Vreelandella piezotolerans: one gene and its partner. The protein of the gene in region 2 interacts with the protein of the main gene of each other region in a pairwise test. Links are inferred from orthologs where the notes say so. Each region holds a gene or a part of one and is shown on either strand. Other genes may lie near its edges.

Region 1 (7,098 bases), 2.6 Mb from region 2 along the record:
ACGACCTTGATGCGTATTCTGCGCAGTACCCCTTGCCCCGTGGTGGTAGCGTCATACCGCCCGACGCAGCCGTGGCAGCATATCGTGGTGCCGATCGACTTTTCTCTCACCGCTCGACAAACGCTAAAAGAGGCACTGATCCGCTTTCCCGACGCTCAGCTCACGCTGCTGCACGCTTGGAACCTGCCCGGTGAGCGAGAGCTGGGTAACCAGGCATTTTATGCCCAGTGGCGTGATCATGAAGTCGCCCGCCTACGAGAAGCGCTGGACAACGAGGTCGAAAGCCTCATGCGCGAACTAGACGGCATACCCGATATCGAGCTGGTACTGGAACCGGGCCAGCCCTGCGACGTGCTGCACGACTATATCAAGCGCCACTCGCCAGACTTGGTCATGTTGGGTAGCCGCTGCCGACCGCATCAACCCAACCCGCTCACCGACATGTTGCTGAGCGAACCCCACTGCGACGTGATGGTGTGTCGCCCTTGGTAGCCGGTAGTGCCGTTTCGAGCATGACTGTACGGAACCTTTATTGTCTTGGCGAGTATGTATAGCTATATGTGAAGCCAGCCAAGCCAATACGGGAGGAGGACACCGTGCAACCACGCCTTGTGACAGCCCTGCTATCGACCTGTTTGCTCATAGGAACCACCGTGGCGGTCAGTAGCGCCCAAGCCGAAAGCGTGACCGAGCGGGGCGAACGCTTCGACCGTGTGGTGGAAGAGAATGGCCAGCGCTATGTGCTGCTGGGAAGCGGCGTATTTCGTTACATGATATGGACCGCTTATGCGGGGGCGTATTATCAGTTGGAAGGGGAGCGCGAGCCTCAGCCGTTAAGCGATGTACCCCGCCGTTTGGAACTTGCCTACTTTCATGAGATTGCTGCCGACGACTTTGCCGAGGCGACAGAGAAAACGCTCAACGATTCGTTGACGCTTTACGAGTTCAATCAGGTGAAAGAGAACATGGCGCAGTTGAATCAACGGTACCGGGATGTGGTTCCCGGCGATCGGTACCTGTTGAGCTGGGACGGTGAGCAGTTACGCCTTGCCCTCAACGGTGAGACGCTCTACGAGGATAGCAGCGCCGAGTTTGCCAGCGCGATGTTCGGCATTTGGCTGGGCGAGCGCCCGCTGGGTGAAGAGTTTCGCGACGCGCTACTGGGCGTGGACGGATAGCGGCTGACCACGCACCATCTCGCTTGGGCCAGCCCTCGCCTCAGTTTACACTCGCCCTCTTCGACAGCGCCAATGAACGGACAAAGGGGTAAGCGTGAAAGCACTGATTCAGCGGGTCAAACACGCCAGCGTCACGGTGGATGGCAGCACCATCGGTGCGATCGACCACGGGTTGCTGGCACTGATAGGTGTCGAGACAGGCGACAGCGAGGCGGAGGCCGATAAACTGCTGCACAAGCTGCTGCATTACCGCGTGTTCAGCGACGACGCGGGCAAGATGAATCACAACTTGCAGCAGGCCGAAGGAGGCTTGCTGCTGGTGTCGCAGTTCACGCTTGCGGCCGACACGCACAAGGGGCTGCGCCCCAGTTTTTCCAGCGCCGCGCCGCCCGAGGAGGGGCAGCGGCTGTTTCATTACCTCGTCGATCGAGCGCGCGCTGCTTGGCCCCAGGTGGCGACTGGCCAGTTTGGCGCGGACATGCAGGTTGCGCTGACGAACGATGGCCCGGTCACGTTTCTGCTGGAGAGCTAGCGCTCTAGGCACTCTCACTGGCGAGCAATTCGGCTTCCATGGCTTCCAGTGCCTCTTCGGCGGCGAGCCACGCCTGCTCGGCGTCGTCTAGCTGCGCTTTGATCGTTGCCTGCTTGGCCAGCGCATCGGTCAGCTCCGCTTTGCGGGCGCCGTCAGTGTAGAGCTCAGGGTCGGCGAGTATGGCCTCGACCTCCTCTAGCGAGTGCTGCGCTCTTTCCATGGCCTTTTCCGCCTTGTCGCGCTCTTTTTTCAAAGGGCGCAGCTTTTCGCGCAGCTCGGCCGCTGCTTTGCGGGCGGCTTTACGGTCGCCGCTGGGCTGTTGGCTCTGGCGTTCGCTCTTTTCACTACGGGCGTCGCGGCGGTTCTCTTCCAACCGCGCCTTGAGCCAAGCCCGGTAATCCTCCAAGTCACCGTCGAAGGGCTCGACCCGGTGGTCGGCGACCCGCCAAAACTCATCGACCGTGGCGCGCAGTAGGTGACGGTCGTGGGAGACCAAAATGACCGTGCCCTCGAAGCCTGCCAGCGCTTCCGTGAGCGCCTCGCGCATTTCCAAATCCAGGTGGTTGGTCGGCTCGTCCAGCAGCAGCAGATTGGGTTTTTGCCAAGCGACCAGCGCCAGTGCCAGCCGCGCTTTCTCACCGCCCGAGAAGGTGGCGACTTCCCCGAAGGCGTCGTCGCCCTTGAAACCAAAACCGCCTAGAAAATTGCGAATCTCTTGATCGCTGGCGGTGGGCGAGAGCCGCTGCACGTGGACGAACGGCGTCGTGGTCACGTCCAGCCCCTCCAGCTGATGCTGAGCAAAGTAGCCAATCGCTAGGTGCTCGCCGGGCACGCGCTTGCCGTCGAGCAGCGCCAGCTCGCCGGTGAGCGACTTGATCAGTGTGGATTTACCCGCGCCGTTGGGTCCCAGCAGGCCGATCCGGCTGCCGGGAAGCAGCGTAATGTTCACCTTGTCGAGTTGTGCGACGTCGCCCGCCTGGCTGCGGTAGCCTAGCGTGGCTTGATCCAGCACCAGCAGCGGGTGAGAGGTCTTATCTGCCGCGGGCAGGGTGAAGTGAAAGGGAGAGTCCACGTGGGCCATGGCGATATCTTCCATGCGCTCCAGCATCTTGACGCGGCTCTGCGCCTGACGCGCCTTAGTGGCCTTGGCCTTGAAGCGAGCGATAAAACGCTCGATCTCTTCGCGGCGCGCCTGCTGTTTGGCTGCTTCGGCCTGCTGCAGGGCGAGCTTCTCCGCCCGTGTGCGCTCGAATCGAGAGTAGTTGCCCCGATAGAGTTCCAGCGTTTGATGATGCATGTGGACGATGTGGTCGCACACGGCATCCAGAAAGTCCCGGTCGTGAGAGATCAGCAGCAGCGTGCCGGGGTAGCGGGTGAGCCACTGCTCTAGCCACAGCAGCGCATCCAGATCCAGGTGATTGGTCGGCTCATCGAGCAGCAGCAAGTCGGAAGGCATGAACAGCGTACGGGCAAGATTGACCCGCATTCGCCAGCCGCCGGAAAAATCTGAAAGCGGGCGCATCAGGTCCGACTGGACGAAGCCCAGCCCCACCAGTAGCTGGGCCGCGCGGGATTCGGCGGTGTAGCCATCCAGCGTTTCGATCAACCCGTGTAGCTCCGCTTCGCGATGGGCGTCGCCCGCTTCCCGAGCGGCGAGCAAATCGGCTTGCGCCTTGCGCAATGCGTGATCGCCATCCAGCACGTATTCCACGATGGGGCGATCCAGCGCCTCCACTTCCTGGGCCATGTGGGCGATCCGCTGGCCACCGCTCATCTCGACGTCGCCTTGATCCGGGCCCAGCTCGCCCAGCAGGAGTTTGAATAGACTCGACTTACCGGCACCGTTCGCCCCAATGATACCGGCCTTGACGCCGTTATGGAGCGTCAGATCGGCGTTTTCTAGGAGCGTTTGCGTGCCCCGTTGCAGGGCGACTTGGCGCAGTGCGATCATGTTTTCTCCCGAAAAAAGTGGGTAAATCAATGCGCGATTCTAACCGATTGCAGCGCTTGCAGCAGAGGCCGCTGTGGGATTTTGCTTTGGCGCTCTATGCCAGGCCCGGCGTCGAGCAGGCCTGCCTCACGTTGCAGGATGAGGCTGGTGTGGATGTGTGTGAGCTGCTGTTCCATTGCTGGCTCTATCAGCAGGGTCTGGCGGCCTCGCCAGGCCCGCTCGCTACCATACGCGCCGAGCGCATGGCTTGGCAGCAGCAGGTGACGGCGACGCTACGAACGCTTCGCCGCCGATTGAAACCCGAAGCCGCCCACAACGAGGCCGTCAAAGCGTTGCGTGCCACGCTGCAGAGTGCCGAGCTGCAGGCAGAGCGTGAAAACCTTCAACGTTGGCAGCAGTGGGCGCTCGGCTCATCAGACGCGGACGCGCGCTTAACAAAAAGCGACATAAGCCAGCATAATGTTGCACAGTGGCTGCAAGATACGCTGTTTTCGACACCGCTTGACAACGATTTGTGTCGCGCGCCACGCGGGCGCGAGAGGACGAGAGCGGCCCTTTTTGCCTTGGCAAGCCAGCTTGACCGCTGTGAATCACCACGCTAGCCTGAAATTAAGCTGTTTTTGAATAACCCGTGTTAGCTTCGCTGGCGATCGTCCGCTAACCCACAGCAATGAACGACGTTACTGCGTGTTAGCGGCTGAACAAACGCTGAATAAAAGTGGAGCGACTCGGGATATACAAACACTAAGATCCTTGCGCTCTCGTACGGCGCGCTTACCACTGCTAGGGGAACTCTGCATGAAGGCAAGCACATTAGTTTCGACTCGTTCCGTCACCACCAAGTTGCTCACCACGGCAAGCGTGGGTGCACTGCTGCTGGGTTTGAGCGCGACCGCTCAGGCAGATAACTGGCGTTACGCACACGAAGAGTACGAAGGCGACGTGCAGGATGTCTTCGCTTACGCATTCAAGGAGTACATCGAAGATAACTCCGACCATACCGTACAGGTTTACCGCTTTGGTGAACTGGGCGAGTCCGACGACATCATGGAGCAGACGCAAAACGGCATCCTCCAGTTCGTCAATCAGTCACCTGGCTTTACCGGTGCGCTGATCCCAGAAGCGCAAATCTTCTTCATTCCGTATCTGCTGCCGACCGACGAAGAGACCGTTCTAACGTTCTTCGACGAGAGTAAAGCCATCAATGAAATGTTCCCGGAGCTTTACGCCGAGCAGGGTCTCGAGCTTCTAAAAATGTACCCCGAGGGTGAAATGGTGGTCACCACCGACGAGCCGATTAGCTCGCCGGAAGACATGAATAACAAGAAAATCCGCACCATGACCAACCCGCTGCTGTCGGAAACCTACGACGCCTTTGGCGCGACGCCGACACCGCTGCCGTGGGGCGAAGTCTACGGTGGCCTGCAGACCGGCATCATCGATGGTCAGGAAAACCCGATCTTCTGGATCGAATCTGGCGGTCTGTACGAAGTGTCTCCGCACCTGACTTTCACTGGCCACGGTTGGTTCACCACCGCGATGATGGCCAACCAGGACTTCTACGAAGGCCTGTCCGATGAAGACAAAGAGCTGGTCCAGAACGCCTCGGACGCGGCCTACGACCACACTATCGAGCACATCAAAGGGCTAGCCGATGAAGCGCTGGCCAAAATCCAGGAAGCGTCTGACGAAGTCACCGTGACACGCTTGAACGAAGAGCAGATCCAAGCGTTCCGCGAGCGCGCACCGCAGGTCGAGGAAGCCTTCCTCGAAATGACGGGCGAGCGCGGTGCCGAGCTGCTGGAGCAGTTCAAAGCGGACCTCGAAGCCGTCGAAAGCGAGTCCTAATCGGTTAGCGCGCTTGCGTTAATCACATGACGTCGCCAAGGGGCAGCCAGCGCTGCCCCTTTTTTGTTGTCCACCCCTCTAGCGAAAAAACACATGCTCGCGGGGGCGAACACAGAAAAATCTACGTCCATCCAGCGTTGAAGCGAAAAGAGTCATTACCCATTACGCTACAAAATGAGCAAGGCCGAACCTGCTCCGTTCGGTGTCAGTGATGGGAAGGTCGCGTCGCCATCGAGCAAGCGACCACGCTGCGTTCAAAGGAGAACGGCCATGTCCGAAGAAGAGTCCGAAAAGAACTACCGCTCGGGTTTGCCCGGCGTACTTGGAGTGATCGACACTGCAATTAGCAAAATCGAGTCAGTCATACTGGCGATGGGGGTTTTGCTAATGGCGCTGAATACGGTCACCAACGTCGTTGCCCGCTTCGTGTTCGGCAATAGCATCATGTTCTCAGGCGAGCTGAACCGTATCCTGATCATCATGATCACCTTTGCGGGTATTGGCTACGCTGCCCGCCACGGTCGCCATATTCGCATGTCGGCGATTTACGATGCGCTGCCGGTGGGCGGTCGCAAAGTGCTAATGATCGGCATCGCGTTTTTCACCTCGCTGGTGATGTTCTTCCTGCTTTACTACTCCGTAGTGTACATCCTCGACCTGTATAGCAAAGGGCGCGTACTGCCGTCGCTGGGCTTACCGGTATGGATCATCTACGTCTGGGTGCCCATGGGCTTTTTGATCACCGGGATTCAGTACCTACTGACCGCGATCAAGAATCTCACCACCCGAGACGTCTACCTCTCTACCGGGGTGGTAGACGGCTATAAAGACACCGAAACAGAAGTGTAAAGCAGGGATTGCACCTTAGGGGAACGCTATGACGACGATAATGGTAGTCACCATGATTGCCCTGCTGCTGCTGGGCTTTCCAATGATGATCCCGCTGATCACTGCGGCAGTGATCGGCTTCTATATGATGTTCAACGGCTTCGGCCAAATGGATACGCTGATTCAGCAGATGATGGCGGGCATACGCCCGGCGTCGCTAATCGCCGTGCCGATGTTCATTCTGGCTGCCGACATCATGACCCGAGGGCAGTCTGCGAATCGCCTCATCGATATGGTGATGTCCTTCATTGGCCATATCAAAGGGGGGTTGGCGGTCAGCACGGCGGCTTCTTGTACGCTGTTCGGCGCCGTGTCGGGGTCGACCCAGGCCACTGTAGTGGCGGTAGGCTCGCCGCTGCGTCCGAAGATGCTCAAAGCGGGCTACTCCGATCCCTTTACGCTGGCGCTGATCATCAATGCCAGTGATATTGCTTTTTTGATTCCCCCTAGCATTGGCATGATCATTTACGGGGTCATTTCCGGCACCTCGATTGGCGAGCTGTTCATCGCCGGTATTGGTCCCGGCCTGCTTATCCTGTTCATGTTCTCCACGTACTGCATCATTTACGCCATCGTAAAAGACGTGCCTACCGAAGAGCGCTCAAGCTGGAAAGAGCGGGCCACGGCCGTTCAGAAAGCGCTCTGGCCGCTCGGCTTCCCAGTGATCATCGTGGGCGGCATTTACGGCGGGATCTTCAGTC
Region 2 (7,603 bases):
TCGAACTAGCAAAATCCGGTAAAAAGACAGCCGTACTTTCCAAAGTGTTCCCGACGCGCTCTCACACGGTTTCTGCTCAAGGCGGTATTACCTGTGCCATCGCCTCCGCCGACCCGAACGATGACTGGCGTTGGCACATGTACGACACGGTCAAAGGCGGCGACTACATTGCTGACCAAGACGCCGCTGAATACATGTGCTCCGAAGGCCCCAAAGCGGTCTTCGAACTGGAACACATGGGCCTGCCGTTCTCGCGTTTCGATAACGGCCGCATCTACCAGCGTCCGTTCGGCGGTCAGTCGAAGAACTTCGGTGAAGGCGGTCAGGCAGCGCGCACCTGTGCAGCCGCCGACCGTACCGGCCACGCACTGCTGCACACCCTGTACCAAAACAACCTCAAGAACAACACCACGTTCTTGAACGAGTGGTATGCAGTCGACCTGGTCAAGAACGCCAGCGGTGACGTAGTGGGCTGTATCGCCATGTGCATCGAAACTGGTGAAGTGGTGCACGTCAAATCGAAAGCCACGGTTCTGGCGACGGGCGGTGCGGGTCGTATCTACGCCTCTACCACCAACGCTCTGATCAATACCGGTGACGGCATCGGCATGGCGCTGCGCGCGGGCTTCCCGATGCAGGATATGGAAATGTGGCAGTTCCACCCGACCGGTATCTACGGTGCGGGCACCTTGGTGACCGAAGGATGCCGTGGTGAGGGTGGCTACCTGATCAACAAAGACGGCGAGCGTTTCATGGAGCGTTATGCACCGAACGCCAAAGACTTAGCGGGTCGAGACGTGGTGGCACGCTCCATGGTCATGGAGATTCTCGAAGGCCGCGGCTGTGGCGAGAAGGGTGATCACGTCTTCCTGAAACTCGATCACCTTGGCGAAGAAGTCCTTGGCAAGCGTCTGCCGGGGATCGTCGAGCTCTCCAAGACCTTCGCCCATGTCGATCCGGCGAAAGACCCGATTCCTGTCGTCCCGACCTGCCACTATATGATGGGCGGTATTCCGACCAACATCCATGGCCAAGCGATCACTCAAGACGAAAATGGTAACGACCAGATCGTCAACGGCCTGTTCGCCTGTGGCGAAGCGGCGTGTGTATCGGTCCACGGTGCCAACCGCCTGGGCGGTAACTCACTGCTCGACTTGGTGGTCTTCGGCCGTGCTGCGGGTATGTTCATCGAAGGCGCGCTGAACGAAGGTATCGAATACCTCGACGCTTCCGAGTCGGACATCGAGTTCGCCATGAAGCGCATCACGCGCTGGAACGAATCCGAAGAGGGTGGCGAAAGCATTCCGGCACTGAAAGCCGAGCTGCAAGACATCATGCAGAACTCTTTCGGTGTATTCCGTGAAGAGAAAAACATGCAAGAAGGTGTCAAAAAGCTGGCGGACCTGCGTGGCCGCATTGCCAATGCGCACCTGCCGGACAAATCCAACGCGTTCAACACGGCTCGTGTCGAAGCGCTGGAGCTGGACAACCTGATGGAAGTGGCAGAAGCAACGGCGATTGCTGCCCTCGAGCGTAAAGAGAGCCGTGGTGCCCACTCGCGCTACGACTACCCTGACCGTGATGATGTCAACTGGCTGAAACACTCGCTCTACTTCCCGGCCAGCAAAGAGCTGAAGAAGCGCGACGTCAACTTCAAGCCGAAAACCGTCGATACGTTCGAGCCCAAGGTTCGTACCTACTAATCTTCGCACCGACGAGAGGGAGTCACCATGTCCAATCTTCAGGTATCCGTATACCGCTACAATCCGGAAACCGACTCCGCACCTTATATGCAGGAGTTTCAGGTCGATACCAAAGGCCGCGATCTGATGGTGCTGGATGTTCTGCATCTGATGAAAGAGCAAGACAGCGGTTTGGCCTATCGCCGCAGCTGCCGTGAGGGTGTTTGCGGTTCCGACGGCATGAACATGAATGGCAAAAACGGCCTGGCGTGCATCACGCCGCTGTCAGACGTCGTGAAAAACAACAAGCTGACACTTCGCCCGCTGCCTGGTCTTCCGGTCATCCGCGATATGGTGGTCGACATGGGGCTGTTCTATAAACAGTACGAGCGTATCCAGCCGTATCTGCAGAACGACACCCCGGCACCGGCCATTGAGCGCCTGCAGTCGCCGGAAGAGCGCGACAAACTGGACGGCCTATACGAATGTATTCTGTGCGCGTGTTGCTCCACATCGTGCCCGTCGTTCTGGTGGAATCCGGACAAATTCGTGGGTCCTGCTGGCCTGCTGCAATCCTACCGCTTCCTGGCCGACAGCCGCGATACCGCAACCCGTGAGCGCCTGACCAGCTTGGAGGATCCGTTCTCGGTTTTCCGCTGCCGTGGCATCATGAACTGTGTTGCCGTGTGCCCGAAAGGTCTTAACCCGACCCGTGCAATTGGTAAAATTCGTGAAATGTTGCTTGCGGACGCTACGTAACTATCTAATCCCATGAAGAAAAAGCGTGTACCACGTAAGTTGCAGCATAAAGCTACTTAAATCGTGGCGCTTCGCTTGTTATCATAGGGGCCGTCACGGTGCGGCGACGCGTCGCACCGTGGTCAGCCAAGTTTAAAAGCCGGTGCTTTAAGTACCGGCTTTTGAGCATGAACTGAATGAGAAACGCGTCGCAACTACGTGGTCTTAACCACGTGTATGAACAAGGGCTTCCGGCCTCCGGTCGGCGCCGCCGGCAAACGTCCCGCCCCGCCGGCAGGGCAATAGCGATGTCGTTGCATGCATGCAGCGATGCCGATACCACCCCATCAGTGCAGGGTGACCGAGAGATGCAACAAGGCATAATGGAGTTGATGTGGCGTTCCTCTCACGTTAGTGGTGGCAATGTCCACTACGTGGAAGCGCTTTACGAGCAGTACCTCGCCGATCCTGATTCTGTCTCAGACGAGTGGCGCAGCTATTTTGATCAGCTGCCGCGTCCTGAGGGCAGTGCCTCCCACGATGTTCCACTAAGCCCCATTCGTGATCAGTTCTACCAACTGGGCCGTGAAAGCCGCCCGGGCCGGGTAGCTGCCGCCTCCGACAGCGGTGAGAACAAGAAGCAGGTCAAAGTCCTGCAGCTGATCAACGCGTATCGCTTCCGTGGCCATCAGAAGGCCAATATCGACCCGCTTGGGCTGCGTAATCCCACTCCCGTTCCCGACCTCGACCTGTCGTTCCACCAGCTCTCCAAAGCTGATCTCGACACCGAGTTTCAAACCGGCTCGTTTTTCCTGGGTATCGATAAAGCGCCGCTGCGTGACATCGTCGACGCGCTGGAGCAGACCTACTGTCGCTCCATCGGTTGCGAGATCATGCACATCGTCGATACCGAAGAGAAGCGCTGGCTACAGCGTCGGTTCGAATCGGTACGCAGCGCACCCAAGTTCAGCGATGACGTGCGCAAGCACGTGCTGGAGCGGTTGACCGCAGCGGAAGGATTAGAAAACTACCTAGCGTCCAAGTACCCGGGCACCAAACGCTTCGGTCTGGAGGGTGGTGAGTCGTTCGTACCGATGATGGACGAGCTGATTCAGCGCGCCGGTGGTTACGGCACCAAAGAAGTCGTCATCGGCATGGCCCACCGTGGTCGCTTGAACCTGCTGGTCAATATCTTGGGTAAAAACCCAGCGGATTTGATCGACGAGTTCGATGGCAAGAAAGTCATCGAGCGTGGCTCCGGCGACGTCAAATATCATCAGGGCTTTAGCTCGAACGTCATGTCACCGGGTGGGGAAGTCCACCTCGCCATGTCGTTCAACCCGTCGCACCTGGAGATCGTTGCGCCGGTCGTCGAAGGGTCTGTACGCGCTCGCCAGGATCGTCGTAACGATGACGAAGGCAGCAAAGTACTGCCCATCAACGTCCATGGTGATGCTGCATTCGCCGGTCAGGGCGTGGTGATGGAGACATTCCAGATGTCTCAGACCCGTGCTTACAAGACGGGCGGCACGGTGCACATCGTCATCAATAACCAAGTGGGCTTCACCACCTCGAACCCCTTGGACGCGCGCTCTACGGAATACTGTACTGACATTGCCAAAATGGTTCAGGCGCCGATCTTCCATGTCAACGGCGACGACCCTGATGCCGTGATTCACGCGACACAAGTAGCGCTGGATTATCGTCAACAGTTCAAGAAAGACGTCGTGATCGATCTGGTGTGCTACCGTCGCCGTGGTCACAACGAGGCAGACGAGCCGTCAGGCACGCAGCCAATGATGTACGCCAAGATTAAAGACCACGCTTCCTCACGTACGCTTTACGCGCAGCGTTTGGTCGAGCAGGGCGTCATCACTGAAGACGATGCCAAGGCCATGGTAGAAACCTACCGTGATGACCTTGTTGCAGGTAATCATGTTGCCAATGCGCTGGTCCAAGAGCCCAACACCTCACTATTCGTGGATTGGGCGCCTTACCTTGGCCACGAGTGGACCGGTGACGCCGACACCACCTTCGATATGAAGCGTCTTCAGCAGCTAGCGGCGAAGATGTGTGAAATACCGGACGGTGTCGACGTTCAGCGCCAGGTCGCCAAAATCTACGAAGACCGCCGTAAAATGCAGGCGGGCGGCATGGGGCTCAACTGGGGCTTTGCAGAAACCCTGGCGTACGCCACGTTGCTCGACCAAGGTCATCCTATCCGCATCACCGGGCAGGATGTGGGGCGTGGGACGTTCTCCCACCGTCACGCGGTCGTGCACAACCAGAAAGACGGGTCGACCTATGTACCGCTGCAGAATATGGCCGACGGTCAGCCGCGCTTTACCATCCACGACTCCTTCCTGTCGGAAGAAGCCGTGCTGGCATTCGAATACGGTTACTCGACCACCGCCCCGAATGACTTGGTCATTTGGGAAGCGCAGTTCGGTGACTTCTTCAACGGCGCTCAAGTGGTGGTCGACCAGTTCATCTCTTCCGGTGAGACCAAGTGGGGTCGCCTGTGCGGCTTGACCATGCTGCTGCCTCATGGCTATGAAGGCCAAGGGCCCGAGCACTCTTCTGCCCGTCTAGAGCGCTTCTTGCAGCTGTGCGCCGAGCACAACATGCAGGTGTGCGTACCGACGACGCCAGCGCAGATTTTCCACCTGCTGCGCCGCCAAGTGATTCGTCCGCTGCGTAAACCGCTAGTGGTCATGTCGCCTAAGTCGCTGCTGCGCCACAAAGAAGCAGTGTCGAGCTTGGAAGATCTCGCCCACGGCAAGTTCCACATGGTACTGCCGGATCAAGCGAATCTCGACGCCGACAACGTCACCCGCGTCATTATGTGCGCAGGCAAGGTCTACTACGATCTGGCCAACTGGCGCGCTGAAAACGAGCGTGACGACACGGCGATCATTCGTCTAGAGCAGCTCTATCCCTTCCCGAAAGAAGAGCTTCTGGAAGTGCTCCAGGCGTATGCCAATGTGGAAGACATCGTATGGTGTCAGGAAGAGCCGCTGAACCAAGGCGCCTGGTACTCCAGTCAGCACCACATGCGTACCGTGGCCGATATGTTGAAAGATGGCCTTGGACGTGAGTTGAAATTCGCAGGGCGTCCTGCCTCGGCTGCTCCGGCAGCGGGCTACATGTCCGTCCACACTGAACAGCAGCGCCAGCTGGTGGAAGACGCTTTTAACCTATAAGCGCCCACCGGGTTTAGAGAACACATAAGGGAAACGACATGGCTACTGAGATCAAAGCGCCAACCTTTCCGGAATCCGTTGCCGAGGGCACTGTGGCCGCGTGGCATAAAAAGCCGGGTGACAGCGTCGAACGCGACGAGCTGATTGTTGAAATCGAAACCGACAAAGTGGTGCTCGAAGTCGTCGCACCGGAAGCGGGTACCCTGACCGACGTCATGGCCGAAGAGGGCGATACCGTCGAGTCTGAGCAAGTATTGGGCAAAATTGGCGAAGGCAACGCGTCTGCCAGCAAAGAAGATAGCTCTTCTAAAGAGAGCGCTTCAAGCGATAGCAGTACTGAAAAAACCGAACCAAAAGCAGAGTCTAAGCCTGCTGGCGGCGGTAAAAAGCACGATGTAAAAGCCCCCAGCTTCCCTGAATCGATCCAGGAAGGCACCGTTGCCACGTGGCACAAAAAAGTTGGCGAAGCGGTCAAGCGTGACGAAGTACTCGCCGACATCGAAACCGACAAGGTCGTACTCGAAGTCGTGGCACCGGCCGACGGTGCGCTGCAAGAGATCAAGGCCGAAGAGGGCAGTCAGGTAGAGTCGGAAGCGATTCTGGCGACCTTCGTCGAAGGCGGTGGCAGCGACGAAGCCAGCGCACCGAGCACCGAAGACAAGTCCGGCAGCGACGACGACGGCGCTGACGAGAAAGTCGGCGACAAGATCCTGGCACCGGCGGCACGTAAAATGGTGGCTGAGCACGATCTGGACGTGTCCAAGATCGAAGGTACCGGCAAAGGCGGCCGTATTCTGAAAGAAGACGTTCAGAAAGCCGTCAAAGAGGGCTCGGCAAAGAAAGCGGCTAAGTCCTCTGCACCCGCTAAAGCCGCTGCTGCGCCAGCGGTCGAGGGTGAGCGTGCCGAGAAGCGCGTGCCGATGAGCCGTCTGCGTCAAACCATCGCCAAGCGTTTGGTTCAAGCACAGCAGACCGCTGCCATGCTGACCACGTACAACGAAGTGGACATGGGTGCGGTGATGTCGCTGCGTGCCCAGTACAAAGATACCTTCCTGAAGGCCCACGACACCAAGCTTGGCTTCATGGGCTTCTTCGTAAAAGCCGCCTCCGAAGCTCTCAAGCGCTTCCCGGATGTCAACGCCTCTATCGATGGCACCGATATCGTTTACCATGGTTACCAAGACATCGGTGTTGCCGTATCGACGGATCGTGGTCTCGTGGTGCCAATTCTGCGTGACACTGACAGCATGAAAATTGCCGACGTCGAGAAGACGATCGTCGACTTTGGCAAGCGTGCGCGTGACGGTAAGCTCGGCATCGACGAAATGCAGGGCGGCACCTTCACCATCACTAATGGTGGTATCTTTGGCTCGCTGATGTCGACCCCGATCATCAACCCGCCGCAAACCGCTATCCTGGGGATGCACAAGATCCAGGAACGTCCGATGGCGGTGAACGGTAAGGTCGAAATTCGCCCGATGATGTATCTGGCACTGTCTTACGACCACCGCATGATCGACGGCAAAGACGCGGTACAATTCCTGGTTACGATTAAAGAGCTGCTGGAAGACCCGGCTCGTCTGCTGCTGGACGTATAACGAAGCGCGCTGATCCGCCTTCGCTAGTGTTGAGCACGCTGAGTTAATCGCACACAGCCTCCTACCCGCTGTCATCCACCCGGGAGGAGGCCACCAAGCTAAAGGAGCCAACATGGCTGACAAGTTTGACGTGATCGTTATTGGTGCAGGCCCTGGTGGCTACGTAGCGGCTATCCGCGCTGCGCAGCTGGGTCTGAAAGCCGCCTGTGTTGAAAAATGGATCGGTAAAGAAGGTAACGTCGTTCACGGCGGTACCTGCTTGAATGTCGGTTGTATCCCGTCCAAAGCGCTGCTTGAAGCCTCGCACAAGTTCGTCGAAGCCAAGCACGATTTCGACGACATGGGTATCGAAGCCGGCGACGTGACCATGGACGTCAAGAAG

The links.
Region 1: the proteins of GYM47_RS05145 (region 2) and GYM47_RS17130 interact in binary tests that used the Escherichia coli proteins (3 or more experiments, as listed by UniProt). The link is inferred for Vreelandella piezotolerans from one-to-one orthologs.

What each region holds. Positions count from the first base shown.
Region 1 is NZ_CP048602.1:3,723,042-3,730,139, reverse strand. What follows is about bases 1,189-4,080. They hold GYM47_RS17130 (ABC-F family ATP-binding cassette domain-containing protein), read right to left. Parts: upstream 3,662-4,080; coding sequence 1,715-3,661; downstream 1,189-1,714. Other genes in these bases: GYM47_RS17125 (TIGR02444 family protein), read left to right, coding at 3,691-4,080; dtd (D-aminoacyl-tRNA deacylase), read left to right, coding at 1,273-1,710. In the rest of the region: GYM47_RS17145 (universal stress protein), read left to right, coding at 1-492; GYM47_RS17140 (chalcone isomerase family protein), read left to right, coding at 597-1,178; more of GYM47_RS17125, read left to right, coding at 4,081-4,263; GYM47_RS17120 (TRAP transporter substrate-binding protein), read left to right, coding at 4,460-5,509; GYM47_RS17115 (TRAP transporter small permease), read left to right, coding at 5,780-6,358; GYM47_RS17110 (TRAP transporter large permease), read left to right, coding at 6,387-7,098. UniProt on the Escherichia coli protein: Genetic data indicate it may be involved in ribosome assembly or function.
Region 2 is NZ_CP048602.1:1,104,077-1,111,679, forward strand. Bases 2,427-5,823 are described here. They hold GYM47_RS05145 (2-oxoglutarate dehydrogenase E1 component), read left to right. Parts: upstream 2,427-2,788; coding sequence 2,789-5,623; downstream 5,624-5,823. Other genes in these bases: GYM47_RS05140 (succinate dehydrogenase iron-sulfur subunit), read left to right, coding at 2,427-2,441; odhB (2-oxoglutarate dehydrogenase complex dihydrolipoyllysine-residue succinyltransferase), read left to right, coding at 5,662-5,823. Outside these bases: sdhA (succinate dehydrogenase flavoprotein subunit), read left to right, coding at 1-1,703; more of GYM47_RS05140, read left to right, coding at 1,731-2,426; more of odhB, read left to right, coding at 5,824-7,221; lpdA (dihydrolipoyl dehydrogenase), read left to right, coding at 7,334-7,603. UniProt on the Escherichia coli protein: E1 component of the 2-oxoglutarate dehydrogenase (OGDH) complex which catalyzes the decarboxylation of 2-oxoglutarate, the first step in the conversion of 2-oxoglutarate to succinyl-CoA and CO(2).